Regions from separate parts of the Paenibacillus sp. Soil724D2 genome, predicted to be linked through region 2. Evidence: riboswitches for the same ligand, from Rfam matches in the RefSeq annotation. Region 2 holds a riboswitch; each other region holds the start of a gene.
The links. A riboswitch is a leader RNA that binds a small molecule or an ion and turns the genes downstream of it on or off. The one in region 2 is predicted to bind cyclic di-GMP.
Positions count from the first base shown of each region.

Region 1 (5,656 bases), on a different contig from region 2:
ATTTCTCCCGAATCCATACTTGGAAAAATCGGACTTTATTATGAAATTGACTCTTTTAAACAACACCATTCAACCGCGTGTTTGAATTCATTCATCCAACAACCTCAACCCAGCATAATTGACGATTGATCCCGGTTTAAGACCTCAATATTGAGCATGATTAGACGAATGAATCGAATGTCTTCTCCTACAAATTAGAAAACAAAACATCAGGATGGATTTAACTTTACCTCCCCCTAACCCAAAAACATTTAATTCCATATAGATAGAAAAAAAAGGATCTGAGTCGACGACTCAGATCCTTTTTTGAAAGAGATAAATATACTTTGAGGAACAACGCTCCGCGATTTCAATTTCTAACGTCTTTTTCCAAAAATTACGAATCGTAGTTCCGTTTCTTTAACAGTCTCTGCGATCTCTTAATCCTCTTCCGCTTCTTCTACCTCATATGTACATAGAAAACGCTCTACACCCGGATATTTCTCTCCGAGGCTGCGAATGACAAACCCAATATTCCGATAAAATTGGACTGACTCTTCATCCGTTTCTGCCACGATTCGAACGGGGTGCATATCTTCAATAATTTCTAGGATAATCCCTCGTCCAAAGCCTACCCCTCTGCTCTCCGGTTCAACGGCAAGATGAGTGATCGTCATCTCCTGATTATCACTGAGTTCAAAGCCGATAATGCCCACCATGATACCTTCGGATTCATATCCAAACAACCATAGATTAGCATCATTTTCATAACGATCAATGACAGGTTGCAACGCCTCAGGATCGGGGAAAACGCTGTAACTCAGCAGTTCTTGTATATCATTTTCATTTAGTCGGGATTTCACATTTACTAACATCTTTATTCACTACTTTCGTATTGTTATCTACACATAATCTAACAACTTAAGCAAGCTGTCAATATGAGCTACAGGGGAGATTCCCTTCTCCTTCATCAGATGTCCGCTCAGCCCGTAGCTGATAAAGGGAACTCCTGCATCTACGGACGCTCTGCCATCTATCCACGAATCTCCGATTGATATCCATTCGCTCTCAAGAATGTGTGGAAAATGCTGCTTAGCGGCTAAGTATCCAGATGGAGATGGTTTCATCGCTTCCATTTGTTCTCTTCCGATGATCAAATCAAAGTATGGATGAATTCCCGTTGTTTCCAGCGCTTGTACCGCTGCCTTGTATGAATTATTTGTCACAATAACCAGGACATATCCCGTCATTAAAGCTTTCAGGAGCTCGGAAACATGGGATTCCAGTCCTGCGCCTTCCATGCCGATTAGTTCATGTTGAACGACCATATGCATCACTTCTGTATAGGACTCTTCAGACATCCCGTTCGCTTTCACATACTCAATCATGGTTGAAGTGGTATGCTCTTGAATCGGAAAACCAACTGGCAATAAATCATGATCAATAAGGTAGTCCGCCACTTGCTTTTTCATCATTTGGAAATTAATCTTAGACCTCAGCAGTGTATTATCCATATCAAAAATAATGCCTCGAACATGGCTTGATTTATACATTGAACCTCACCTATCCATCTTTAGAACTATAAAAAATCAAGAAATTAGCATTATAAATTATTCTTAGTTGAATTCGACATCGTTCGCTAATTATATGCAAATACCGCTATAGACACGTCATTTTTAACTAATTATAATAGGGCGTATTAACTGGTATTTAAGCTTTACACATCACTGACTAGTGCCTTATGAACTACATAAATAGAATCGTAAAAAGCAAACCATTGGAAACAATGCGACGCAAAGCCATGACCTAAGGCATCCCTAATTGGGATTGCTATGGACGACAGGTTACCGAGTCAAGGAGTTCATCCTTTCATTCGGGATGGGCTTTTTTATTTATACGAAATGAGGTTGATTCATGCACCATACGCTAACAGATAATTATCCAATTTACCTCATGCTGCTAACGTTCATTATTTCAATAACTGCTCTTTACTTATCCTTTAATAACAAAAAAGCACTCCAAGCTTCGCTATTAGAGTCTGCTATCGATTGTATCATGATGTTTAATTCAAGTGGGAGGATCATTGCGTTTAATCCTGCAGCAGAAGCCATTTTGGGTTACGAACGCAAAGAAGCTCTAGGGCTAACGTTAATCGATTTTCTTTTTGAAAAAGATGGCCAGGAGACAACCTTCTTAAATCTGCTATTCACAGCCAAAGATGAATCGATTATCGGTAAGCGAACCGAATTGAAAGCATTTCGATCGGATGGCAGCGTGTTTCCAGCGGAAATAACGATTACGAGCACTCCGTATAAAGGAAGGCATGTTTATACAGCTTATCTCCGTGATCTGACTGAAAAAAAGAAGTCCGAGGAAATGATACAACAGCTAGCCTATTTTGATCTTCTGACAGGCTTGCCGAATCGCAACCAGTTCAATCAGCTTTTCCATGATGTGTTAAACAAAGCCAAACAACATAATCAAAGCTTAGCTCTACTTTTCCTTGATGTAAATCGGTTTAAACTCATTAACGATACCTTAGGCCACCACTTGGGAGATCTGGTGCTGCAAAAGTTCTCCGCACTGCTCTCGGAAAGCTTGTTTGCACAAAGCATTGTTTCCAGGCTAAGTGGCGATGAATTTGTGATTTTGTACCCATTCGGGAATCGGGAGTCAGCAGCTGTGCAAGCGGAGAAAATCATTCGACAACTGGAAGCTCCTTTCCAAATTGATGGTCGAAATGTTTTTGTTTCCACTAGTATCGGTATCTCTTTGTATCCAATCGATGGAGAAGATCCGGAGGTTCTACTGAAAAATGCTGATCAAGCGATGTATTTGGCCAAAGACCTCGGTGGAAACCATTATCATTTTTATGAACAGGAAATGAGTGTCATTTATTCGAGGAGAAGTGCATGTGAGCAATCCCTCCGGTCAGCTATAGAACATAATGAGCTCTACCTCATGTACCAACCCAAATTCCATATTCCTACTGGCAAAATAATCGGGGTAGAAGCTTTACTACGGTGGGATAGCCATGCGTTAGGAAGCGTCTCTCCGAAGGAATTTATTCCTATTGCTGAAGAGTCCGGACAAATTATTGCAATCGGAAAATGGGTTTTACAAACTGCCTGCTTACAAATGAATAAATGGCAAGCTGCGGGCATGGAGCCTGTTCCTATTGCAGTGAATATATCCTCTGTCCAGTTTCATCAAGAAGATTTGGTGACAATGATTCTCGAGATTCTGCATCAAAATAAGCTGGAAGCACAGTATTTAGAACTTGAAATGACCGAAAGCATTTCGATGAATTACGACCTTAGCTGCATGGAAAAGCTTTATGCTTTAAAGCGTGAGGGAGTTAAAATCTCTATCGATCATTTCGGAACTGGTTATTCTTCTTTAAGTTATTTACATAACTCTCCAGTGGATACGTTGAAAATTGATAAATCGATCGTTCATGAGATCTCTACCTATAATTCGGAATCTTCAATCATTGAAGCTATTATGGCTATGTCACATAGTTTAAAAATGAGTGTCATTGCCGTAGGTGTAGAAACTCATGAACAGCTCAATCTTCTAGAAAGATTTGGTTGTGAAAATATACAAGGATACTTATTCTCAGTTCCACTTACAGCTGAGCTATTTGAAAAGAGTTATGTTTTCCATGATACAAATGCTAGTCCAAATGCTTTATGAAAAAAAGCCAGAATGCGGAGGTTACTCCGTCTTCTGGCTTTTCAGATCGGACGCCGAACGAATAGCAAACGGCATGGCCAATGAAAGTAAGCTTGCCAAAAGTCCAAACACGAACATACCGTGAATACCTGTATAAAAGACGCTGGATTTCGTAAGGATTGCACCCATAATGGTTACGCTGACCGCTGTTCCAATATTCCGTGCAAAGAGCTGCAACGAGGTAGAAATCCCCTTCTGGTGCGCTGCTACAAGCTGCTGTGAACCGATTGTAGTAATAGTGAAGATTATCCCATAAGCAAGACCAAGCGTCGTTAGTGCGGTAAACGTGTACCAGAATGGAGTACCCTCATGTATGAAATAAAATAAGGCAGCTGTAATGACGAGTATTATATTACCTATGACTAGAAGCCGTTTATATCCATAGCGAATTACCCATTTCCCACCAGGAACAGCAACAGCCATCCACCCAATGGATGTGCTCAGAAGTGCAATACCGCTAACAAACAACGAGTAGCCTTGATTTTGCAGGAAGAGAGGTATGAAGCTGGAAGTCCCAAAGAGAGCCGCGCAGCTTAGAAAAGAGCTTGCAATCATAATGGCCACTGGACGATTGCGCAGCAGATTTAACGGAACGATTGGCGCAGGATGTTTTCTCTCATATAAAAAGAAAGCAATCATAAATATGCCTCCTAGCGCGCCATACATATAGCTATAACGCTCAACTGCTGTAGTAAGCAGCAATAAGGAAATGCCACAGGCAAACAAAATAGCTCCGCCATAATCGACTACGGCTTTCTTCGGTTGATACACTTCCTTATATGGCTGCAAGGCAAGAAGCGCAACGATACATACCGGTATATTAACGAAAAAAATCCACCGCCAACTCAGGTAGGTCACGAAAAACGTACCCAGTAGAGGTGCTAATATGGCAGATAACCCCCACATCCCTGTGAAATACGCTTGTACTTTACCTCGCTGCTCCACCGGATAAATATCTCCCGCAATAATGGCAGGAAAGGGCATCATCACCCCTGCACCAATTCCTTGAATCGCTCTGAACAAAATCAGCTGCAGCATACTCTGGGATAAACCGCAAAGCACAGATCCGAAAAGAAACAGAAGTATGCCTGCTGCATAGATCCGCTTCCGCCCAAATAGGTCAGATAATCTGCCAGCTAATGGAGCTAATACAGTAGACAGGACCATATAGGAGGTAAATGCCCATGCGTACAGGTCATTGCCACCAATTTCTTTCACAATAATCGGCATTGTGGTATTCGCAATCGTGGTATCGATAGACGACACTAATACCGCCAAAACGATACTCACCATAACCGTAGTTCGATTTCTAATGGATGTCACCTCCTAAATACTACTTTTTTTCACATCCACATATTGTAACTGATTCCAGAATGAATGAATAGCATGTTCAGAGCATTATGAAGTCAAATCAAAAAGAGTTAAAAGTTTTCCTTTACATAATGCTTTTCTATATAATAAAATTAATCCAATATGGTTAGTGGGTAATTGGATTGGGGACATGACAACATGACTTTAACAGTTTTATTTATGGGCGTATTTGTTGGTTTTATGGTCGGATTGACTGGTGTAGGCGGAGCTTCGCTGCTCACCCCCATTTTGATCCTGATTGGAATAAATCCTTCAATTGCCGTGGGAACAGACCTTCTTTATAATTCGATTACAAAGCTTTTTGGCACGATTCAGCATTGGCGGCAGAAAACGATTGATTTCAAGCTGGTTAAAATGTTGGCCATGGGTAGTATTCCAGGTGTAATTGCAGCTATTATTTTTTTAAAATTATTCAATTCGTTCTTTCATAATCAGGAGATCATTATTAAGCATGCTCTTGGTTATGTCTTGATTCTGGTGGCGTTTGCTACTTTGTTTAAAGTTTTCTTCGGCCACAAAATCAAAGAAAATCGCTGGCAGCTCCAATCTTTGGAGGAGAAACGAGGACTAA
Region 1 is NZ_LMRY01000056.1:87-5,742, forward strand. It holds gene ASG85_RS30355 (GNAT family N-acetyltransferase) at 420-842, opposite strand; gene ASG85_RS30360 (HAD family hydrolase) at 882-1,532, opposite strand; cyclic di-GMP riboswitch class I at 1,738-1,831, shown strand; gene ASG85_RS30365 (putative bifunctional diguanylate cyclase/phosphodiesterase) at 1,894-3,675, shown strand; gene ASG85_RS30370 (MFS transporter) at 3,697-5,028, opposite strand; gene ASG85_RS30375 (sulfite exporter TauE/SafE family protein) at 5,224-5,656, shown strand, end outside.
Region 1: linked by a shared signal. The riboswitch ahead of ASG85_RS30365 (putative bifunctional diguanylate cyclase/phosphodiesterase) and the one ahead of ASG85_RS06990 (dynamin family protein) in region 2 are both predicted to bind cyclic di-GMP.

Region 2 (5,656 bases):
AGAGGTTTAAAAGAAGATGAGATAATGGTGCTTAGACGAAACATAAAAGGGAATATTTATTCACTCGCTGATCTGCCGTACCCTGAAGGTTTGAGGGTTGACCAATTACTAACTTCAGATTACTTTGGTCTGAACAATACCATTGACCCTGAAATCGAAATAGTCTTCAACAGATATTATCAACTCCTATCAAAAGATCATTTGAGTGAGAATGAGAAAACTGAACTTGAGGGAAATAGAGAGCTATTAAATAATTTGAAACTTTTAGGCGAGAATCAACGTGAGCAACTAGTGTTCGAAGCAATAGATAAATTTATATCTAAGAACAAAGAAATTATCAAAGAAGGTGAAGCAGAGAATCTAAAACAAGAAACATTATCTCGAATCGTTCAAATTTGGGAAGAAATTTGATAAGTTGGTGGACAAAATGATTTTTATTGATAAATCAAGAATTAATGCTCCGAAGTGTTTGACTAAACCGAACTCAATAGGAGTTAAAGAACGCGAAGATTTTATAAGATTCTATTCAGATGAAAATAATCATCAGAAAACGTATAAAGACTATAAAGCCTATCAGCATGAAGAAATTAAAGACGCTTTTAATAAATTGTTTCATAAGAAGTGTGCGTATTGCGAGAGTAATTATGCTAAAGTTCAGCCTGTGGATGTAGAACATTACAGGCCTAAAGGTGGCGTTGTTATTGATGGTATTTTAGTGAAACCAGGCTATTATTGGCTAGCTTCAGACTGGGAAAATCTCCTGCCATCTTGTATCGATTGTAATAGACATAGAACGCACAAGGTTGATGACGACGATGAAGAGTTTCTGTTGGGTAAAGCTAACCTCTTTCCAATTGCAAATGAATCAGCTAGAGCAAAGAAAGTTGGATATGAACCATATGAAATTAGGTTATTACTAAATCCATGTATTGATTCACCAGAAGAGCACTTGACGTTCCTTGAGGATGGTATTATTTTAGGTAAAAGCTTCATGGGAATGGTTTCAATTGAAACATATGGGCTGAGAAGAAAAGATTTAACTGATGCAAGGGAAGCACATGCAAAGAATATAAATAAAGCAATTTCCGATGTTAAATTTGGGTTATCTTTTATGGATAAACTTATTAATACTCCTGGGGCAGAAGCGCTAGTAAACATTTATGAAGAGAAGCTTAAGATTGATTTAAATGCATTAAAAAGCTTTTTGGATGAAAAGCAAGAATATGTAGCACTAGCAAGGCAAATGATTGATCCATTTATTGAGGCCTATCGAGCCAGGTTAAGAACTCCAATTAATTCAGTTTCGTGACTGTTATAAAAACACTAATTCCCTAGAATATGTTCATCTACTGGTATGAAATCAGGGATTAGGACCGATATTTACAAGGAAGCGACTCTAGAAGGGTAATCAGTGAGCAAGTTAACTGGTGGGACATGCAAAATTGAAATCGATGCACGAAGCGGATTGTAACTGCCTCTATGAAATTCTCATTTTTGACTCGCATGCGATATAATACGAGATCCTGCCAATGACTATAGAGTTTGCGATGCAGAATCGTGAAATCGGAAAAGATGCCGCGTTGAAATGGATTGAAAAAATAAGAAAGTCTGGCATGGATACTTTGCCTATTCGCCATTATATTTATTCATTGGATTTATACTCGCTGCTTTATATGACCCAAACTATTGTTAATTCGAGGAAATTGAAGATGTTATTATGAGATCTAAAATGATTATGAATTATTAATAAAATTGAATATTAACTAAATCTTTAGAGGAGAACTCAATGAAAGAATGGCTTATTAGACTTGAAGAAACAATAGAACGTATTTCTGAAAATGCAAGATCTGCTATACATGAAAAATTAACTAGAATAATAAGTGAATACATTTTTGTTTTTGGGAAATTGATAACTAAAATAATTAATGTACTTATCACGATTCTTATTACGGTCGGACGTATGTTACTTAATGGATTTGTACTATTTCTAGGTGTAATTATAGGTATCATATTTATTATTGTATCGAGTAGCGATAGATTTAATGCAGAAAATATAATAACATACATATTTCTGTTAATAATATCATTTTGCTTCCTTGGTCTGAAACAAGAGAGAATTAATAAATCAGTCGCTCTATCTTCAATAGTAAATTTTTTCTGCGTGCCTTTTGTTGCTACCTTTTTTTTAGTATATTTTATCGATACTAGTTCAGTAGCTGGTAAATGGTTCTTTATTATAGCTATAATTTTATCATTTTTTATATTTTCCTTACCATTTGTTATTCGTGTAAAAAAAGATAAAACAATACTGAATACATATAAGGTTGCGCTCGATTTTAATGAATCAATTTTTTGGATAGTTCTTACTTTATTAACTATGGATTATTTGAAAATAATTAATTTGTTTCCTGTTGACTCATCTAATGGGAAAGATATAGTTGAAAAGTTAAAAGTTGCACTATTCCCTTTTTTAATGCAACCAAGATTACTCAAAGCATATATTAATTATAAATTATTAAAACTTTAGCCCGCTTAATAATTTGATAACTCAATTTTCAGAACTAAGTTCTCCGAACAAACTATGATATAGCAAGGAAGACCATAAATCCATTTTACTGATGCTGTTTCGATGATAATAGAGACCAAGAATTCAGTAATTTTTACCTTACAGGGTATATGTAAGAACAAGCTTTTCTCTAACATATGTCAGTCAAGTTATCGAATTAGGAGTTGTTTGATTGAGAAGTATTTGAATCATATTAATGGTAGCCAAATGTTTACCGTAGGGTATGTGTCCCAGGCCCATTCTTGATTCCGTTGCAAAGGGATTTTACCAGTGTGCTGATTTCGGGGAATAAATAGTGGTTTGGCATCTGAATAGTTTTTTCGTGCAGCGAGGTACTCTTCAATGCCTCGCTGGGCACATCACTGGAAATCCCTCACCTTATTTGTCTTCTTCTCCCGTATACAAATCAGCGCCCCGATAGTTCATCTTTTTCAACGACATCACTTCCCCTTAAGTTCAGCATGTCACTATTCCGTAGTCTTGAATTAATGCCAACAGTGAATAAATAATAGACCCGTAGGTTTGCTGCATTTAAAAAGGTCTTCACTGAATTGATTTTTTTGTCACGAATCGCTATACGAACGCCACTTATGGAAGCCCTTCCACATTATCAATAATAAATTCAGCATTTCAGAAGAAAGTTTATGAAGGAAATTATTGATAGATTTTAGCTCCAATTATACAAAATGCAATTATGTATGATTACTTCAAAATTTCATTTGCTATTGCGTATGTAAATGCTATTACTAGGTACAAGAAGCACAGCATTCAAGCTTCTTAAGGTGTGTAAATCATTGGTAGCATATCTTCAGTTTCGTTCGTCAAAACTCCGCCTCCCACTTGGGGAACCATGCCGAAAGTTGTAATATTTAGTTGACTGGTTAAGTCTTTAGACCTATACTGTAAATAACTAGGAGCTTCTAATAACTACTAGACAATAGCAAGCTTATTGAAAAGTAAGGACGCAAAGCTTCGGGCCTAAGGATGAGCTACTCTATGGTGGCCGAGTTGCCTAAAGTGGTGTGTCCAAATTAACTCATCACACTTGCGTGTGATGTTTTTTTCGAATTTCAAGAATAAACCGAAAATTATTAATTTTCAATCTTAAAGGAGGCTGGAAGTACAATGGAATTTACCAGTCTAGACTATGAACTGGAATCGATGGTTTCTAAGATTAATTTGGATAAACATCCCATTCTCAAAGAAAATTATTCAATTCGATATTCATATGTCGTATTTATCTATATTGCTTTGAAATCAAGTAAAAGAAACAATGAGCAGATTTTAGATATTATGAATTCTTATAAGACTGCTTTTCATATCACAGAACATGACTTTGATAAGTTTATGGACCTTAGTTCTAATAACGAAACTGATTTACTACAAAAGGGAATTAGACTCATAGGTTACGATAAGAACTGGTTACTTAAATGGAAATTTATTGAGGCCAATTACTGCATACTTTTGCTGGCTGAACTATTATTTCTGAATCTCTCTAATTTTGAACAGTTTTACCATAATAAAATAATACAACTTTATTCTGACTTGTTCGAAATTGCACCTTCAACAACTGTTCAAATCAGGCTGATATTACTAAAGATTCTAGCACATGAAAATGTGAATAGTTTGTTGGAAAATAAAAAGTTATCTTGCTTGTCCTATTTCTATCATATTATACAAGAACATCGAAACTTTGATCTGATCAAACAACCGAGAGTATTAATTATCGCTACAATGAGCTCTGGGAAATCGACCGTATTAAATGCTCTTATCGGTAAACAGATGTTTCCATCTGAAAATAAAGCATGCACATCCAAAATAGTTGAGTTTACCAATAACCCTGTGTTAAGGAAAGAGGTTGGTGTTGCTTCCGGGACCTTATTAGATAGTCGAAGGGATGTAACTTATTCCGATGTTACTGATTGGAACCATAATCCCGATGTGAGTAGGATTCAGTTAGAAGGCAGAGTACATTCGTATTCTGAGCTCAAGGGACATAAGATATCGTTTATGGATACGCCTGGCACTAATAATTCGAGGGATAGGGAGCACGGTGAAATTACGTATAATATATTACAAACAGCAGACATTGATATGATTTTATATGTATTAAACGTAACTAACCTTGCATCTGAGGATGATAGCATTCTATTGAAAAATGTTTTAAAAGTAGCGCTAGATAAGAATATTATCTTTTTGCTGAACAAGGTGGATCAACTGGATTTGGATGCTGATGACGACATGTTTGACTCTTTGAATATTGCAATCAAATACATCACCGATCATGGCGTTAAATCTCCAACTGTAATTCCAATCTCAGCTTATGCAGCAAGCTTGTTTACTTATGCACTGGAAGGAAGAGAGCTTACAAGAAAAGAAACAAGAGATCTTCTCTCCTTTTATAGTTTATTTCAAATTCCTGAATATGATATGAATGTTATCGCAAGAAATCTTAATAGCTCTTTATCCATCTCTGAAGTTAAAATTCAAAGCCACATCGATGTCCAAGTCGGTAATATTGTGCTTAGCTCACAATCCTTACAAAAAGCTCTGAATAAAACTGGTATTGGCTTGTTGGAGCGCTTTTTATTACAGTTAACCAGTTGAGAAATCAAATTACGGAAGGTGACATAAATGACAGAAGTATTTTTAAGATATAATCCCTATAAAGTGGAAACAAAGATTTTATTTGATGGGGAAAACATCAGCCAAGACAGCAGGCTGGTCAAATTTTATAATGAACGGTTACAGGTTTGGTTGGACCAATTGATTGATATCTTAATTGGCGAGCTTAACGAAACGGAATTTAAAATTGTATTTCAGGGTACATTACCGGACTTCGACGATATAAGAGAAGCTTGTATGAAATATAATCAGAAACGACTTGCCGCTATCCAACTTGATCATATTCCGGCAGAAGGAAGACAAGATAAAATAAGTGAATTAACCGAGCTAGTGGGAGATATGCAGAGAGGTCCGTTTGATGAACTACGCAGCGAGGTCATAAGGAAAAATTTTGACAAAGCGCTTAGTACAGATTTTGAAATTGCTGTAATTGCGACGATGAGTTCAGGAAAATCAACATTAATC
Region 2 is NZ_LMRY01000005.1:51,849-57,504, reverse strand. It holds gene ASG85_RS07010 (AAA family ATPase) at 1-411, shown strand, start outside; gene ASG85_RS07005 (hypothetical protein) at 428-1,309, shown strand; gene ASG85_RS07000 (hypothetical protein) at 1,530-1,721, shown strand; gene ASG85_RS06995 (hypothetical protein) at 1,787-2,527, shown strand; cyclic di-GMP riboswitch class I at 3,496-3,582, shown strand; gene ASG85_RS06990 (dynamin family protein) at 3,692-5,173, shown strand; gene ASG85_RS06985 (dynamin family protein) at 5,201-5,656, shown strand, end outside.

Region 3 (5,656 bases), on a different contig from region 2:
TTTGGTAAATGATAATATCAGCCCAGAGAAATTTTTGTTGTTCTGCTTCAATTGAATATCCGTTTTGAATAATGGTTGTTTGGATAGTGTTCTTTTCTTCTAGCAATCTCACCATGCTATCCATCAAAGTTTGATTCAGTTTCCCAGATGATGAACCATATTGCTGGTGACCATTAATAATCAGTATGTTTTTCATCTTCACTCTTCTCCTCCATAGGTTCTCAATTGCTTAACCAAGATATTTCAATTCTTTATAGGAATTAAACAATTGGTTCTTCGCTATTATAGATGCAGTTAATTCATTTAGGGAAGTAGTGATATTAATTTCATATAATTTCCGAAAAGTTACTTTTGTGATATGATGGGGTAAATCATAAGAATTTTTTTATGGAGGATATTAATATGAATGCTATTGAACCGATCGTACTGAGCAAAGGAACACCAGGCGTGCCTTGTCCCATTGCCAAAACACTTGACGTGATTGGGACTAAATGGACCTTTTTAATCATTCGGGACCTTCTTATCGAAGGTACACTGCGATTCAGCGACTTGTTGAAATCAATGGATGGCATTAGTCCAAAAACGCTCTCGCTCCGTCTTAAGGTACTAGAGGAACACGGGGTATTGGAAAGGAAAGTGTTTCCCGAAGTTCCCCCTCGTGTTGAATATACGTTAACGGAAAAAGGAAAGAGATTGGAACGTATCTTTGTTGAATTGAAGAGATTTGGATTAAATTTGTAAAAGAGACTGTTTCAAATGTAAATAAATTCACTTAGGCTTAGGTGCACAGAAAACAAAAAAATGAGAAGGCAGGGTTATGCCTTCTCACTTTTTTGTTTTCTTCGACTCCAAAGGAAAGTCACCCGAACTTTATTTAGCGGAACGTCGATCCGTTATTTCAGGAAATCTGCGCTTGAAATCAAACAAGAGGAACGTGAGTGTGTTATTTGATCAAAATGAATGATCCGGAGGCAAAAAACAGCGAAATAACGCATCGACGTTCCTCTTCCTCATGATTTCTGGGGGTTTTCGTCCAAATAGCACATCGACGTTCCCCCTCGGCAAATTCTGGTTTTCATAGCCTATTACAGTAAAGGGTAAAGAGGCATAACATCCCAAAATAGCTTTGGAACAGCCCCCTTTTTTAGGATTCCACCAATCTTATTTTTCCCTATTTAATATCATAATAGAAAATATTTAAGTCAGAATGAATTATTATTAGGGCACGGAAGTAGATGGTATCGAGCGATAACTAGATTTTATCCTGATTGTCTTTGTGACAGCAAGTATCATAGGGTAAATTGGTCAATGATTATCAGTCCGATATCTGGTATCGGGCAGACTGTAAAATGAACGAATCCCCACTGGCCTACTCGACCGGTGGGTTATTTTTATGTCTTCGCATATACTCTTTCACGGCCTCTACCACAACATCAACCATCTTCTTATTCTGTTTCGCTGCGAATATCTTTAGCTCAGTATGGAATTGATCATCGAAATCAAAAGTTGCTTTTTTCTTATTTACAGGTTTCTGTATACCTGTATTTACAGTTTCCTGTATTTCTAGACTCCGCCGTTTTCCTAATAACTGCTCAATCGCATCACGCTTGGACACGTTGCTCCAGCTCCTCGACAAAATTTCTATAATTCCTTAGTGCCGATGTATCCGAATTACTGTATTCCTGTATTCCTGTAATAGAAAACTCCTTGATTCTATTTCTTCGCTTTATTTCCGCTCGAAACACAACTTCCTCGTATTCTCTCCTTACCCTATCAATGATTGTTTTATCAATGATTGTTCTAGAATCGATCATTGTTGGCAATATGCCACATAAAACAAGGTCCAGCTTTTTAACCTCTTTGATGTGAATCATTGTTGCGATGTATCTGTCCAGCGCGTCATAACACATTGGTTCGCATTGTAGCATGACGATTGCATAATCGGAAGCCACTAAACCATTAATCGTGTGCTCTCCGAGATTTGGAGGTAAATCAATAAGTATGTAGTCGTATCTGGCCTTTACTTTATGTAGTGTATCTCTCAAAATGGTCGAACTCATTGAAGGATTTTGATGGATAAGCAGGGGCAGAGTTGCAAGCATTTCATCAGCCGGAATGAAGTGAAGGTTGTAGGTTAACTTGCGGATGTAGGGGGTGGGATTCATGTTTTTACACGCCTCAAAAATAGTCATTTTGGAGTAATCGTGTATATCTCGTTGAGTAAGAAACTGTGTCAAATTGCCTTGGCTATCGAAGTCCACACAGAGAACCTTGTACTTCTTAGAGAGAAGATACCCCGTAATGGCCGTGGTTGTCGTTTTGCCAACACCGCCTTTTTGATTACCGATTGAAATAATGGCTCCCATAACCCATTCCTCCTTATTTCTGTAAACCTTTATTCCTGTATATAGTTCTACAATAGATCTATTTAAAAGGGGGTCATGCACGGTCAAGTTGAGAGTGTATTCAGCAACCATAGCGCCAGGAATTTCTCTTTCAAATGAATTCTCTGTATATGTATCCATAAGGTCAAATTTCGCCAAAATATTTTTTCTAACGAATTCTGCAACAAATCGTCAAATTCGCTGTCATGCACAACAAATTCCAACGAATTCTGAAACAACAAAAACGGAGCCATGCGATTAGCGGGCTCCGTTTATGGAATATCACAAAGAAATGAACGAATCGATAGAAGGGAATTGTTTGAATTCTATATAGGACCTCAACAAAACTACGAAATACATAATCAAGGCTAAAATAAGTGATTACTCTTTCTTTAGATCGTAAATGCATGGGAAATTCCGCCTAACTGTTTAAGTATGTGAATTGCTAAGATTTTATTATAATGTGGAGGTACAAAAAGTGGAATGGGGAGGCATTCAGGTGGAGAGCTTTGTGGGCATTCACGTATTCAGAACCTTTTTTACAGCTTCTGCTACCCTCTCTTTATCAAAAGGCTTCACAATAAAATCTCTTGCACCAAGGGTAATGGCTTCAATAACAAAGGATTGTTGCCCCATTGCTGATACCATTATTATCTTTGAATCGCTGTTGTAACGTTTAATTTCCTTTAATGCAGTAATTCCATCCATCTCGGGCATTGTTATATCCAACGTAATCATGTCAGGTGAATGCTGTAAAAACAGAGAGATTGCCTCAAGTCCATTCGATGCTTCGGCTACAATTTCATGCCCTAATTCTAAGAGGATGTTCTTAATCATCAATCGCATAAAGATAGAATCATCTACAACCATTAGTCTGGCCATTTTAATTATCACCTTTCAGGGGGACTTTCTACCTAGCTATTTACTGTAATAGATGGCTACCATAATTCGTTACATAATGAAAACTCCTCTTATTAGAAGAATAAGGGGAGTTGTAGATATGTCCCTTCCTTCGGTAACTGGCAAGCATAGCGAAGTATTTCGCCTTAGCTCCTTTAGCTTTGCGTCACTAATTTTCATTAGCTTTGCTCTTATCGTATAGCAGAAGAATTACTATTCATTTATTAAATTATAGCACTCTTTTTACTAGGAATAAAGTACTAGTATTAAAGGTGTGCCTTAAGCAGCCCTTGATTGTGTTAACCGAGTTAGATTTATGTTGCCCGAGATTTTTTAACGTGTATTCGTCACTAATATCAAGCAAAATTTGTAAGACATTCGGTAAATTGGATCATTTAGATGTGATGTAGGTAAATAATGCCCGATTTCAGTGAGAAAGACGAACGATTCTCTTGATTAATTCTGAAATCCTATGTATTATTAAGTTAGATTTACAAGGGTTGATAATTGATCTTGAAGGTGATTCCATGCCACAACTAGATTCTAATGAATATAAGAAGAAGCTGTGTCACCTCTATAACGAAATCTCCAAAGAGTTGTTCGGGTTTGGCACAACACTGCTGAAGGTTTCCATTGATCAGAACATTATTACTTTTCATGCCAAGCATCGCCGTTCTCCGCGTTCAACCGCATTGGAAGGCGAGGCGCCAACGCTCAAACACGAAGTCGATTTTTATATGTCCTCTATATACAAGAAGAGAATCCGGGACAGGCTTGAGCAAGAACTTGGCTTATCCATGGATGCGGTATTAAGGGACTATGATCCGCCGACGCAATGGGCTATAACGAACATTATTCTTAAACAAACCGAATAGTTTTGTCGGGCGGTGTTCTCTTTTGATTTATCTTAAGAGGAAACCACATGTATACCAATAGATGTCACTTTACATTGTTTACAATGAAGAGTGCTCTTGATTAGAAGCTTCTTTCTATCAAGGGTACTTTTCTTTTTTTTGTATAGCTGGATTTACGGCGAAACGCGCATATATCTTAGGTCTTGAAGAATACTAGTAAAAATTTAACAGGGGATTCACGTATTAAAATCATACAAGATAAAACTTGGGAGGACGATGAATGATGAGACAAAAAATGGTACGCGGTTTAATTTCTTTATCTGTAGTAGGACTAGCCTTAACAGGTTGCGGCACAGCGAAGAACCAGGGCAATACAAGTGGAGCTACAACGGCACCCACAGCAGCTGCCACAGCGGCATCTAAAGGGGAACCTACAACTTTAATCATTTCCACCTGGGGTTTTGCGGATGATTTCTTTAAGAAAGAAGTGTACGCGCCATTTGAGAAAGAGCATAATGCTAAGATCGTTCTTGAAATAGGCAATAACGCAGAACGTTTGAACAAAGTGAAACAAGGCAGTTCGAGTGTGGATCTCATTTATTTATCCGACTATTACGCACAACAGGGCATTGAAGCGGGACTTTTCGATAAGATCGACCGCAGTCGTATTCCGAATTTGAAAAACATCTATGATTTGGCCAAGGCGCCTCTGGGCGAAGATTACGGTCCAGCCTACACAGTAGGTCGACTGGGTATTGCCTACAATCCGAAAGCAACCACCAAAGAGATCAAGTCATGGAGCGACCTCTGGAGTCCTGAGCTTTCCAAGAAGCTGACACTTCCTAACATCACATCAACAACAGGTCCAATGGTCTTGGATGCAGCATCTGTTGTCGCTGGTAACACGACGTTTAATGAGGATCAAGCTTTCGCAAAGGTTAAGGAAGTGAATAAAGGAGTCGTTAAATACTACGGCCAAACCTCCGAATTCGTTAACATGTTCTCGCAAGGTGAAATTGCAGCGGGGCCTATCATGGAAATGTATGTGAAGGATTTGAAAGCGGCTGTGCCAGAAACGAAGTTCGTCTCCCCGCAAGAAGGGGCTTACGCCGTTATGAACACGGTCAACGTGATTAAAGGAAGTAAAAATAAGCAGCTGGCTGAGGATTTCATCAACTGGCATTTGAGCAAGGAAGTACAGGAGAAATCAGCGAAAGCGAAAGTAGATTCACCTGTAAACACGACACTTCAGCTTTCGCCTGAAGAAGCTACGGGGATTACCTATGGCGCTGACGTCGTAAGTAAACTTCGTAAATTGGATATGAAATTCGTCAATCAGAATCTTAAAGCATGGATTGCCCGTTGGAACAAGGAAGTTGCTCAATAATTAAAATCAATCAAGGGTATATGCGGATATACCCTTGATTTCTTCAATAGGACTTAAAGGGGGCTTAGTCATGAAAAAGAAGGTCATCCTAGATGTAGACACAGGTGTGGATGATGCGCTAGGTATTCTGT
Region 3 is NZ_LMRY01000025.1:34,606-40,261, reverse strand. It holds gene ASG85_RS21275 (NAD(P)H-dependent oxidoreductase) at 1-196, opposite strand, end outside; gene ASG85_RS21270 (winged helix-turn-helix transcriptional regulator) at 403-741, shown strand; gene ASG85_RS21265 (hypothetical protein) at 1,370-1,615, opposite strand; gene ASG85_RS21260 (ParA family protein) at 1,602-2,525, opposite strand; gene ASG85_RS21250 (response regulator) at 2,904-3,266, opposite strand; cyclic di-GMP riboswitch class I at 3,396-3,484, opposite strand; gene ASG85_RS21245 (hypothetical protein) at 3,812-4,159, shown strand; gene ASG85_RS21240 (ABC transporter substrate-binding protein) at 4,419-5,525, shown strand; gene ASG85_RS21235 (nucleoside hydrolase) at 5,596-5,656, shown strand, end outside.
Region 3: linked by a shared signal. The riboswitch ahead of ASG85_RS21250 (response regulator) and the one ahead of ASG85_RS06990 (dynamin family protein) in region 2 are both predicted to bind cyclic di-GMP.

Region 4 (5,656 bases), on a different contig from region 2:
TGCTGACGCTAATTTTTATTCAAGCAATTCCTGTATTTACGCTTACCCGCAAGAACTACCATTTGAAGCATGAGGAAATTATATGTCTGATTATCTTGTTAGCTTCTGTGATGACAGGAACGGTGAGCTGGGTTGTGGGTCCAATCACCGTAGAACATGTGCTTTCTCGTTATTTAATACTATTATTTGCGCTGGTGGGAGGAGCGCCATTCGGAGCCTCGGTAGGTGTCATAACAGGATTAATCCTAAGTCTTGCGAATAGTAATGCGGTTTATCAAATGAGTTTACTGGCTTTCTCGGGGATGTTAGCAGGGCTTCTCAAGGATGGTAATCGATTGGCTGTTGCATTCGGAATGCTGCTCGGGTCATCGATACTTGCTTTCTATATGGGATCCGGGGCAGATGTGATCAACTCAACATGGGAGTCGCTTGCAGCTGTTGCACTCTTTCTGTTAACACCGCGGAGTTTGATTCTGACTCTTGCTAAATATGTGCCCGGCACGCAGGAGAATCTGAAATCCCAACAGGACTATGCGAAGCGGGTTCGGGATGTTACAGCAGGACGTGTGGAACAGTTCTCTGAAGTGTTCCGCCAGCTGGCGCGCAGCTTTAAGCAGTTGACGACGGATGATGCGGTGAGCCGCAAGGAGGAGGATGTTGGTCATTTCATGAATGCGGTTGCGCAGAAGGCTTGTGATTCCTGCTGGAAAAAGAGCCAGTGCTGGGATCAAAAATTTTACCAAACCTATACGTATATGACCGATATGATGACCCAAATTGAGATGAAGGAGAGTATGACGAAGAAGAATATTCCACCAGAGTGGAGGAAGGTATGTATACGCACGGATCAAGTGCTGGATGTGATGAAGCAGCAGTATAGCTTGTACAAGAATGATTTGCATTGGAAAAAGCAGATTATGGATAGCCGACATCTCGTAGCGGATCAGCTTTCGGGCGTGTCCCAAGTCATGGAGGACTTGGCCAAGGAGATTAAACGGGAAGGACAGGAGCTGTTCCTTCAAGAAGAGCAAATTCGTAATGCCCTGGAGGAGCTGGGCTTATCCATCCATACCATCGATATCATTTCCTTGGATGAAGGAAATATCGAGATTGAGATCATTCATCAATACACGAAGGGCTTCGATGAATGTCGGAAAATCATTGCGCCGCTCTTGAGCGAAATTATCGGCGAGAACGTCGCCGTCATGCGCGAGGAAATGCATGAGCGCGGCGAGGGCTACAGCACGGTCGTATTCGGCTCCGCCAAGGAATACGAGGTTGAGACCGGGGTCGCCGGCGCAGCCAAAGGCGGCGACCTCTTCTCGGGCGACAGCTTCTCCACGGTGGAGCTGGGCAATGGCAAGTATGCCGTGGCGCTAAGCGACGGCATGGGCAACGGCGAGCGCGCGCGTGCGGAGAGCCAGACGGCTCTGAGCATCCTCCAGCAGCTGCTGCAGTCAGGGATGGACGAGAAGCTGGCGATCAAGTCGCTGAACTCGGTGTTGATGCTGCGCTCTTCGGATGAGATGTACGCGACCGTAGATATGGCCTTGATCGACATGTACAGTGCAAACACAACGTTCATGAAGATTGGCTCTACCCCTAGCTTCATTAAGCGCGGAACGGAAGTGATTTCAATATCGGCGAATAACCTGCCAGTCGGCATCCTGAGTGAGATAGATGTTGATTTGGTCTCGATTCCGCTCCAATCGGGTGATATCCTTGTCATGATGACAGATGGGATCTACGATGCACCGGGACATGCGGTAAATAAAGAGATGTGGATGAAGCGGATGATACAGGAAATTGATACGACGATGCCGCAGGATTTTGCGGACTGCTTATTAGAAAGAATTTTCCGCCACCATCATGGCGAAATTCAAGATGATATGACCGTCGTTGTGGCACGAGTCGAGAAGAGGCAGCCTGAGTGGGCTACATTCCGCTGGCCAGGAATTACGCGAATGGAGCGTCCTAAGACGGTTAGCTAATGGAGGAATAGAAGCCATAACAGCTCATTTGCTGTTATGGCTTTTTATGTGCCGTTATTCCCTTAGGAGCATAGCGAGTGATGCTATTTCGAAACTAGTAAATTAATGCTCAATAAAGGTTGCGCTCAGAATTAGAAGCATGCTTAACTTATTAATATGTCTGGGTTGGCTGATGCTAAGCTTCCCTGGAGTGTCATTGAGAACCAAGAGAAAGGTGGCACCACTGATGATTAGAAAAGAGCTATCTCTGTTATTTATCGTTCTTGGGATTATCATTTTTCTCTATCCAACGTTAAACGATCGTTATGAGAGCTATCAGCAGAACAAAATTTTGAAACAATGGCAGGAAAATCTGCAGGATATGGATCAAACAGGCACTGTCCTCGAGGAGGAGGCAGATCCGGGCTTGGTCGTACCTTCTTCCAGTCCCGCAGCAGTGGAATCTCTGCCGACAAGCAGCCAGCTGAGCAGCCAACCAAGCCCCTTGGCCGTGAAAACGACACCGAAGCCTGTAACATTGCCGCAGAAGAATATAGAGGGTGTCCTCACTATCGATAAAATTGATCTGAAGCTCCCTATTCTAACAGATGCAACCGTGAATAATTTGAAGATTTCCGTCGCCAGCATAGCCAATACAGGCAAAGCAGGCGCTGTTGGTAATTATGCCATTGCGGGTCATCGAAACCTGACCTACGGAAAAAATTTTAATAGATTAGATGAAGTAACCGAAGGGGATTTCATAGAAGTGAATACAGGGAGCAAAACGTATATCTACAAAGTAGTGGACAAACAGTATGTCCTCCCAGAGGATGTTTGGGTGCTGAAGGGCAACGGCAAAGATCGGGAGATTACGCTAATAACTTGCCATCCAATGGAAAATCCGACTCATCGTATTGCGATCAAGGGAATCATGGTGCAGTCGAAGGAATAAAATGTAATATTTTGTCTATTCAGAGAGACAAGCCTATGTTAAGATTGCACTATAGTGATTATAGGGAGTCGGTGCGTTCCTCCGATAAAGGCAAATCTAGCGAAAACTAGAGACGCAAAACTAAAGGGCCTTCCTTAGCCGAACTAAGTTGGCAGCCAGTTACCGAAAGGGGATTTTTTTGTGTTTAAAAAGCCAATTATAAGAACGATCATGGCAACTTTTCTGTTTGCTCTTGCTCCGCAAGGGATATTTGCAGCTTCCAATCCTTCCGTGATTGATAAAGATGCTCTGAATAAAGGGATTATCTCGGTTCATTATTCAAACGATAAGAACTCCAAAGTTCTCGTGCGAATCATGAGAGAAAATGTTAAATATGATTACACCTTCGTAGAAGGGGATCAGTACCCTTTGCAGCTTGGAAACGGCCAGTATAAAGTGCTGATAGGTGAGTCCATTGGGGCTAATAAATATAAAGTTGTAGCGCAAGAACAAATCGATTTAGAAATGGAAGACGAGAATGCCGTATTTCTGCAGTCCATTCCGTTGATCGATTGGAACGATGAATCGAAGGCGGTCGTTGAGGCTAAGCAATTAGTTGGAGATAAAGAAAAAGATATCGACAAAATAAGAGCCATTTATGGATATATCACCACGCATTTTCAGTATGATTACGAGAAGGCCCAAACTGTAGCAGATAGTTATATACCTAATCTGGATACGGTCTATGCAGAGTCCAAGGGAATTTGTTATGACTTTGCAGCTACTTTTGCGGCTATGGCAAGAAGTGAGGGGATTCCAACCCGTCTGGTTATGGGATATGAAAGTCATGCGCCAGATACTTATCATGCGTGGAATCAAGTCTTCCTGAAGGAAAGTAAGGAATGGGTGACGATTGATACGACGTATGACGCTGTTCATATACAAGCCGGTGAAACGATAGATGTCATAAAAAATGATTCTAATTATCAGATATCCAGAATATATTAAGTGAAATGATGAAACCTGATCTCATAACTGAGAACAGGTTTTTTTGTGCTTTCCATGTTGAAAAACAATAAATCCCAATATTTACAATACATCTTGTATCATATATCATTGATAATGATACATTTTGTTTCAAAGTCATAAGAGGTAGCACACATAAATAATCTCTATAAAAAATTGATCCATGAATGGAGGTATGAAATGATGTTGAAGAAAAAGACGAGTGCGTTGCTGATTACTTTATTAATTTTTATGCAGAGTATTTACGGGATTGGCTTTATTACTAAGGCCAGTGCGAACACGATTTCAAACAATATTCTTGACAGCGTGACGATGGCTGTATATGACAGCGCAGGTCAAGTCGTGACCGGCAATGTTTACGAGCCAAACTCCACAATACAGCTTGACTATACGTGGTCTCTGCCTAACGGTCATGGGTACAAAGGTGGTGATACGTATACATTCACACTGCCGCAGCAATTTTTACTATTCAACGATATTCCTGGTGTTTTGGTCATGGGGCAGGACCAGATAGGAACTTTCCATGTTGATCAAGCTAGTCATCAAGCGGTGATCACTTTTAACAACTACATCGAAAGCCATGACAATGTACATGGCACGCTCACGTTCAGAACACATTTAGATACAAGTAAACTTACTGAAAGCACGACGGTAACGATTACCATTCCGATTCAATCTGGTGATCAGATTTTCACTCTTCATCTTAAACCTTCTGTCACTTCCACAATTGAAAAAAGAGGTGTATCTTCTGGATTTAATTCGAAAGATATTCATTGGACCGTGGATGTGAATAAGACGCTGGATTCTGTTCAGAACGCAGTGGTGACGGATCCTATCCCACCGGGTTTATCTGTTCCAGTTACTGTAGCAGTCTATGATCTAGGGGTTCACTTAGATGGAACTGTCGTACAAGGAGCATTAGTGGATGCCAGCAAGTATACAGTAACTAGAACAGGAGCAGATCTTTCTATTCGATTCGCGGAATCTCCTATTCACACGGCTTACCGCATTCAATATACGACGCCAATAACCGATTTTGACAAAGCAACCTTTGTGAATACGGCAACCTTCGGGGGAAGTAATAAAAACCCAGCTCAGACCTCTGCGACAGTCCATGTAACGCGTGGCAGCTCTTTGGATAAAATTGCGGAAAGCTATAGTCCCATTACGCAGATTATTAATTGGGGAATCAAATATAATTATAATGAAAGGACTATTGCCCAATCAGCAGCATTCCTAAAAGATTTATTCAATGATACACAAGAAATAGTTGCAGGATCCCTTCATATCTATCCAGTAACGTTCAATCCAAGTGGCAATGAGACACTGGGAAGTGAATTGCCGAGTGGGGAGTACACCATTACAACGGAAGCAGCTGCTGGCAAGAAAGGATTTAAACTGCAATTTAATCATAATATTTCATCGGCATATAAAATTAATTATCAGACCAAGGCAAGTAGTCCAGTTTTGAAAAATATGATCATAACGAATAGCGTTACGTCCGGCAGCGGAGAAAGTGATTCAGCATCTCGGCCTGTTGAACAGGGGGCTGTTTACAAGTATCCTGGAACCGCAGATTACAACGCCAAAACCGTAGCTTGGAATATTATCATCAATAGAGACAGTCAAGTAATGAAAAATATGGTTGTGACCGATACTTTTTCAAATAAAGGACTGCGTTTTATACCCAGTTCAATAGTCATTAAAAAAGGAAATGTGGTCTTGCCGT
Region 4 is NZ_LMRY01000024.1:39,874-45,529, forward strand. It holds gene spoIIE (stage II sporulation protein E) at 1-1,991, shown strand, start outside; gene ASG85_RS20990 (class D sortase) at 2,218-2,922, shown strand; cyclic di-GMP riboswitch class I at 3,002-3,089, shown strand; gene ASG85_RS20995 (transglutaminase-like domain-containing protein) at 3,103-3,909, shown strand; gene ASG85_RS21000 (collagen binding domain-containing protein) at 4,108-5,656, shown strand, end outside.
Region 4: linked by a shared signal. The riboswitch ahead of ASG85_RS20995 (transglutaminase-like domain-containing protein) and the one ahead of ASG85_RS06990 (dynamin family protein) in region 2 are both predicted to bind cyclic di-GMP.